DNA from 3 places in the Mycobacterium shigaense genome. Region 3 is predicted to be linked to each of the others. Evidence: riboswitches for the same ligand, from Rfam matches in the RefSeq annotation. Region 3 holds a riboswitch; each other region holds the start of a gene.

Region 1 (2,261 bases), 1.8 Mb from region 3:
CTGGAAGTGGCCTTCGCACATGACATTCGGCTGATCGCCAGTGCGCTTGGGCCGCCGCCCGCGGATCTTGTTCAGCGCGCGCACGACAAGGACGTCGTGGTCGCGGCGCTGGCCGGTACCACCGAGCATGCGCGCCGGCACGCCGCGGCCGGCGTCGACTTGATCGTCGCGCAGGGCACCGAGGCGGGCGGTCACACCGGCGAGGTGGCGACCATGGTGCTGGTGCCCGAGGTCGTCGACGCGGTCGCGCCCGTGCCGGTGGTGGCGGCGGGCGGTATCGCCCGCGGCCGTCAGATCGCGGCCGCCCTGGCCCTGGGCGCCGAGGGCGTGTGGTGCGGGTCGGTCTGGCTGACCACCGAAGAAGCCGAGACGGTCCCCGTGGTCAAGGAGAAGTTCCTGGCCGCCACGTCCTCGGACACGGTGCGGTCGCGCTCGATGACCGGCAAGCCGGCGCGAATGTTGCGCACGGCCTGGACCGAGGAGTGGGAACGGCCGGAAAACCCCCGCCCGCTCGGCATGCCGCTGCAGACGGCGCTGGTCACCGAGCCGCAGGTGCGCATCAACCAGGCGGCCACCCATCCGGGGTCGCAGGCCCGCGAGTTGGCGACCTATTTCGTCGGCCAGGTGGTCGGCTCGCTCGACCGGGTCCGGCCCACGCGGTCGGTGGTGCTGGAGATGGTCGAGGAGTTCATCGACACGGTCGGGCGGCTGCAGGGACTGGTCGGTTAGCGGCATTTGCACAGCTCAGCGGCGCTAAAGCTGGCCGTTGGCTGTGCGCGACGTAGCGAATCCATAAAATTCTTCCGATACAGCGCGTGTCACATTGACCTCGTTGCGCTCGTCGTGCATGCTTGGCCAAGCACCTCGTTAGGCGAGGCGTCCACACGAATACAGGCCACTGACCCCGAACGTCGAAAGACGCCCCGGGTCAGGACAGCTCCTCCCGGCTTAAGGGTTGAGCCCAGGTGGCTTCCGAGCAATCGGACACGTCGTGTGGTGCCAAAACTCTGACGAGAGGGGTGCTGATCTCCGACGTCGTCGGGTCAGGACTCCTTTCGGTGCGCACAGAAGATGCGGGCAACCGCACGCGTCGAGCCGTCGAGGAGGTGAGGGACGAATGAGTTCCAGTGGCAGTCCGGATGGATATCCGGGCGATCTTCCGTCCCAATCCGACCTCCGGCACGACGCCTTGCGCTAACTGACTCCACGCGAATCGACTTGCCGCTCAGGCGTTCTCGAGTCGGAACCGTTACGGGACGGGACACGTCAGTCCAGTCAGAACCCGTTTGCAGTTCCGTTAGGAGACGATCATGACCGCAGTACTCTTCGACGAAGTAGTGGCCGTAGCCCCCGCCCGCAACCTGCGGCTGGTGCGCGACACGTCCCCGGTTGCGGCCCCGGCGCCCAAGAAGGTGGCCCCTGCTGTCCAGGCCCTGCACTTCGGCGCCGGTGACCCGCTGGTGGACGGCGCGGCCCGGCTGTTGAGCATCCCGGTCCGGCACGTGTACGCGGCCCTGTGGCGCGTCGGTTTCATCGACGTTCGGGCCTAGTCGACCGACCATGGATGGATCCCAGCCGATGGCTCCGAGGGGTTATCCGACCGCAGGCCCGGTTTGCGATCGGGTAACCCCTTGGAGCCCCTCGCGATTGATTTGCGGCGCTTACGTAGAATCTCCCTAACGGCACCGATCCGGCCATCACCGGGGAGCCTTCGGAAGAACAGCCCGCTCCGCCATCGGGGTGGCCAAGTAGACCCGAACGGGTAGGCCCGTCACAGCCACATCGAGCGGCCGCGCGGGAGCGCGGCAAGCGGGGTGGTACCGCGGTGCTCGCGCAGGTAGCGCGTCGTCGTCCCCGGCCTGACCGTAGGCATGCAGGAGACGACGCGCACCGTGACCGACTCGATCACTGGCGAAGCCGACGCCAGGGCTTATCCCAAGCTCGCGGGTGGGTCACCCGATTTCCCGGCCCTGGAACTCGATGTCCTCGATTACTGGGCCGGCGACGACACCTTCCGGGCCAGCATCGCGCGCCGCGCCGGCGCCGCCGAGTACGTCTTCTACGACGGGCCGCCGTTCGCCAACGGGCTGCCGCATTACGGGCATCTGCTGACCGGCTACGTGAAAGACATTGTCCCGCGGTACCGCACGATGCGCGGGTACAAGGTCGAGCGCCGCTTCGGCTGGGACACGCACGGGCTGCCCGCCGAACTCGAGGTCGAACGGCAGTTGGGCATCAACGACAAGTCGCAGATCGACGAC
Region 2 (2,261 bases), 1.4 Mb from region 3:
ACACCGATGAATTCGGTGACAATCGTCAACGCGTTGACGATCAACAGGTCAGCGAGGCTGAAGGCGCCCCAGAACTTGCCGAAGCGCTCGAAGATGAGGCGCGCGTGGCCGACCCGGCTGACCGCACCCAAGCGCAACACCATCTCCTGGTTCACGTAAAGGACCGGGATCAGCAGCGCCAACGTCCACAGCAACGCCATGCCGTAGTTCTGCCCGGCTTGTGTGTAGGTCGCGACACCGCCCGCGTCGTTGTCGCCGACCATCACGATCAACCCCGGGCCGGTGATGACCAGCAGCGTCCGTAGTCGCCGAAGGCGGCCGGTGAAGGCGCCGTCGCCGTCGCGGCGGATGCGGCCGAACGCGCCGACGATATCGCCGGTGTGCGCCGGGTCCAAGACGGCCTGCCCCACCGCCTCGTGGGGAGTGCTTCCAGGTAGCAATGAAGTCATTTGGGTTCTCACTAACTCGAGTTGACGGGTGGCTGCGGACGGTGTTGTTCCGGCGGGCACTCAGCGGCGCGCGTCGCGTCGCCGCGCGCCGCTGAGTGCAAACGAACTACCGACGGTGATCGACGGCATCGGGCGAATGTCCACCAAGCGATGCGGTGACCACCGCAATCGGCATCCGCGATACATACAGGTTGGCCCGCTCTTGCGGAGTCAGCGCGGTCCGTGCGCACAACTTCCCCAACAGCAGTCGGCCCGCACGCAGCATCGACCTTCCGCGCAACCCGTTCATGCCGGAAACGTGATGTGTGACAACAAAAGCCATGATCTTTCCCTCTCGGAGATCCGATCGGCTCGCGTCACCCCGCGGCGTACCCGCGAAAGTTCAGGTGCCAGAAGGAATGCCGCGACCGGATCGGGATAAGACAGATTTCGGATAGGGACTATCGCCGGGACTCATCTCGTCCTCACCTCCTCGCGGCCGGGACACACGCGGGTGTCGCTACCTCACCTGTCTGAGAAGAGGCGCGGAGGAGCAGCGGAAATGCCACCGCTCGCACCCCTCTCGTCGGAGCTTTGGCACTGCACGGCGTATCTGGAGTAATTCCAGAAGCCACTTGGGCTCGACCCTTCGGTCCGGGAAGAGCTGTCCTGACCCGGGGCGTCTCTCGACGTTCGGGGTCAGTGGCCTGTATCCATGCAGACGCCTCACCTACCGAGGTGCTTGCCCAACCATGTTCGCACCGCGACCCGCCGCACGTCAAACGGCTTACCGCTCCCGTTACGTCGGCGTGATCGGGCTCACCCTCACCAGTTCGGCCACTGAGCGTGCCTTAGTTTGCGGGGCCTATCCTCGAAAATATGTCGACTACCTTGCAAGACCCCCGCGTCGCGACCGTGCTGGACCGGATGTACACCGCATCGAAAGAGCAGATGTCGCAGTTGCACGAGCGGGGCCGTGATTTCAATCGCCCGATGACCACGCGGGAGCGCGCCGAGGCGATGAGCGACTTCTACATCCCGGTGACGCCGGACGCCGGCCGGCTGCTGTACTCGCTGGTGCGGGCCACCCGCCCCGCCACCATCGTCGAATTCGGCATGTCCTTCGGTATCTCCGCCCTGCATCTGGCGGCCGGGGTGCGCGACAACGGCTCCGGGCGGGTGGTCACCACCGAGCTCAGTGAGACCAAGATCGCGGCGGCGAAGAAGACGTTCGCCGAGACGGGCCTGGACGACGTGATCACCATCCTGGAAGGCGACGCGCTGACCACGCTGGAAAGCGTTGACGGCGCAATTGATTTCGTGCTGCTGGACGGTTGGAAGGATTTGTACCTGCCCGTGATCGAGCTGTTGGAGCCCCGCCTGTCCACCGGCGCGTTGGTCATCGCGGACAACGCCAGCTCGGCTGACATGGCGCCGTATCTGGATCGAGTGCGCAACCAGGATAGCGGCTACGTGAGCTTCAATTTCCTCGTCCGCGACGCCGACAGCATGGAAATCAGCTGCCGCACCGGGGATTGACGCCTAACGCAGCGACTCCTCGAGCCACGGCGTCAGCCATCGCACCCCCTCGGGGGTCAGATGGACGCCGTCGCTGCGCACCTTGATGCCGTCGACCTTGGCGGTGTAGACACCGTCGGGGCATAGCTTTTTGTTGAGGTCCAGGATCTGCACGCCCGGGTGTTGCGCAACGGTGTTGCGCAGCATGGTGTTCCACTGATTGACTCGGTCCGGCTGGTCCTCCGGATACAGGCGGCCGTCCGGCTTCTCGCCGCCGCGGCTGTAGGGCACACTGGCCACCACCACGCGAACACC
Region 3 (2,261 bases):
GGCCTCGCTGGTGTCGCCGCTGAAGTCCGACCGTGAGACCGCCCGCACGCTGAACGATGCCGCCAAACTGCCGTTCATCGAGGTCCATGTCGCGACCTCGCTGGCCGAGTGCGAGCGGCGCGACCCCAAGGGTCTGTACGCGCGGGCGCGCAGGGGCGAGCTCAAGGGCCTCACCGGCGTGGATGCGCCGTACGAGCCGCCGGAGGCCGCCGACCTGGTCATCGACACCACCGACGCCGACATCGACGAGCTGGTCGCGCGGGTCATCGATCTGCTCAACGAGCGCAGCCCGCGACCAACGTAACCAACAGGTTTCGAATCCGGTGTGCGGTTGACGAATCCGCGGCATCGGTGCCAGCATTGCCGCGTATGCACCTCGCTAGGTGAGGCGTCTGCATGGATACAGGCCACTGACCTTGAACGTCGAAAGACGCCACGGGTCAGGACAGCTCTTCCCGGCACAAGGGTTGAGCCCAAGTGGCTTCCGAGCAAAAGCCCGGATACGCCGTGCAGTGCCAAAGCTCTGACGAGAGGGGTGCCACGCCCAATTGGCTTGTCGGGCAGTATCACTCCTTTGTGCAACACTAGCGCCGCGCGCCATGGCCATGAGGAGGTGAAAGCGACGTCCAGTCCAGGTGCTAGTCGCCCTCCCAGATCGGCCGTAGCAACGCTTCGGCACCTCGCCGTTTCCACCATCTGAATCGCCCACTGCCGCTTCGTTATCGAGCACGCGTCGTTGACGCGCGCGGATTCGCGCGCCCCGACGCGGGTTCATTCCGCTTGACGCAAGGAGAAGCCCGATGACAACTGCCACGACACGGCCCAAAACGACAGTGAGAATGGAGCGGTCGCAATGACCATGTTGCTCGACTATGGCCCCCCTCGGAAATCAACTCCGGCAAGATGCATGCCGGCCCGGGATCGGCATCGATGCTGCGCGCCGCAGCCGCCTGGACCGAATTGGCAGCCGAATTGCGCTCCCACGCGGCCCCTTACGGGTCAGCAGTCTCCGTCCTGACCAGCCAAAGCTGGCGTGGTGCCGCGTCGCTTGCCATGGCGGATGCAGCCGCGCCATATGTGGTGTGGATGAATATGACTGCGATGCAGGCAGAGCAGACCGCGGAACAGGCAACGGCCGCCGCCTCGGCCTTCGAGACAGCGTTCGCAATGACGGTGCCCCCCGCGGCGATCGCGATCAACCGCACCGCGCTGGCGTCGCTGGTCGCGTCGAACACATTCGGGCAGAACGCGTCAGCAATCGCGGCCACCGAAGCCCACTACGGAGAAATGTGGGCGCAGGACGCTGCCGCCATGTACGGCTACGCCGGGCAGTCGGCCGCGGCCACCAAGGTGCCGTCGTTCAGCACGGCACCACAAACGACCAACTCCGGCGGTCAGAACGAACAGGTCGCCGCGGTTACTCAGGCCGCCAGCTCGTCGGCGACGACCGAAACGCAGGCGACATTGTCGCAAGCCGCACCGTCGATTACCTCGACCCTGCAGAATCTTTCGTCTCCCGCCGCTGCCACCTCCTCAAACTCGTCGTCGATCCTGGATCCCAACGCCAACTTCTGGAACACGCTGACGTCGACCGGAGCCCTCAATCCGTCCCAGATCGTCACGGCATCCACGCTCGGGACCAACGGCGCCAGCAGCATCGTAGGCGACGGGGCGCTGGACAGCTTCGCAACGCTAGCGTCGTCGTACGGCGCTGGCGCGCAAGAAATCTCCGGTCCCGCAACCTCGGTGACAGCAGGATTGGGACAGGCGACATCGATCGGACACTTGTCGGCGCCGTCCGACTGGGCTGCGACAGCCCCGCCGGCAGCTCCGCTCAGCCCGGCGTTGGCAACCAGCCCCATCGGCGCGCAGGCGCAAGCCGCATCCGGCATGCCCGGGATTGCGCCGGCCACCCTGGCCGAGCACGCGACACTACGTGCCGTCCTTCCGGACAACCGGTTTCTTGCCCGCCCGCCGATGGTGCCGCGGTGGCCGTCCACCGGATAAGGCGCAGCGCCACCTAGATTCACCGCGATCTAATCACTTGGTCCGCGATGCAGCGCGCGCCACTATGCGTGCGTGAGCGAATGGCGTGGCCGAGTCGCATCAATCTCGGTGGACTGGTGGGCGACCCTGGTCGCCGGGGTGATCACCGCGCTGGCGGTGGCCGGCGTGCTCCCGAAGATTCCGTGGTGAATCCATGAGCACCACCGATGTCGGATCCCTCGAACCCGACGAGACGGTGGCCGAGCCGAGCTTCA

What was found. A riboswitch is a leader RNA that binds a small molecule or an ion and turns the genes downstream of it on or off. The one in region 3 is predicted to bind magnesium.
Region 1: another riboswitch for magnesium. It lies ahead of MSG_RS10930 (Rv1535 family protein); the one in region 3 lies ahead of MSG_RS19030 (PPE family protein).
Region 2: another riboswitch for magnesium. It lies ahead of MSG_RS01170 (hypothetical protein); the one in region 3 lies ahead of MSG_RS19030 (PPE family protein).

Annotation. Positions count from the first base shown of each region.
Region 1 covers NZ_AP018164.1:2,339,126-2,341,386, forward strand. The annotation lists gene MSG_RS10925 (nitronate monooxygenase) at 1-729, shown strand, start outside; M-box (ykoK) riboswitch at 857-1,026, shown strand; gene MSG_RS10930 (Rv1535 family protein) at 1,311-1,550, shown strand; gene ileS (isoleucine--tRNA ligase) at 1,872-2,261, shown strand, end outside.
Region 2 covers NZ_AP018164.1:244,984-247,244, reverse strand. The annotation lists gene MSG_RS01175 (NRAMP family divalent metal transporter) at 1-449, opposite strand, end outside; gene MSG_RS01170 (hypothetical protein) at 556-771, opposite strand; M-box (ykoK) riboswitch at 1,000-1,173, opposite strand; gene MSG_RS01165 (O-methyltransferase) at 1,308-1,967, shown strand; gene MSG_RS01160 (acyltransferase family protein) at 1,971-2,261, opposite strand, start outside.
Region 3 covers NZ_AP018164.1:4,093,118-4,095,378, forward strand. The annotation lists gene cysC (adenylyl-sulfate kinase) at 1-304, shown strand, start outside; M-box (ykoK) riboswitch at 369-542, shown strand; gene MSG_RS19030 (PPE family protein) at 889-2,007, shown strand; gene MSG_RS19035 (YeiH family protein) at 2,201-2,261, shown strand, end outside.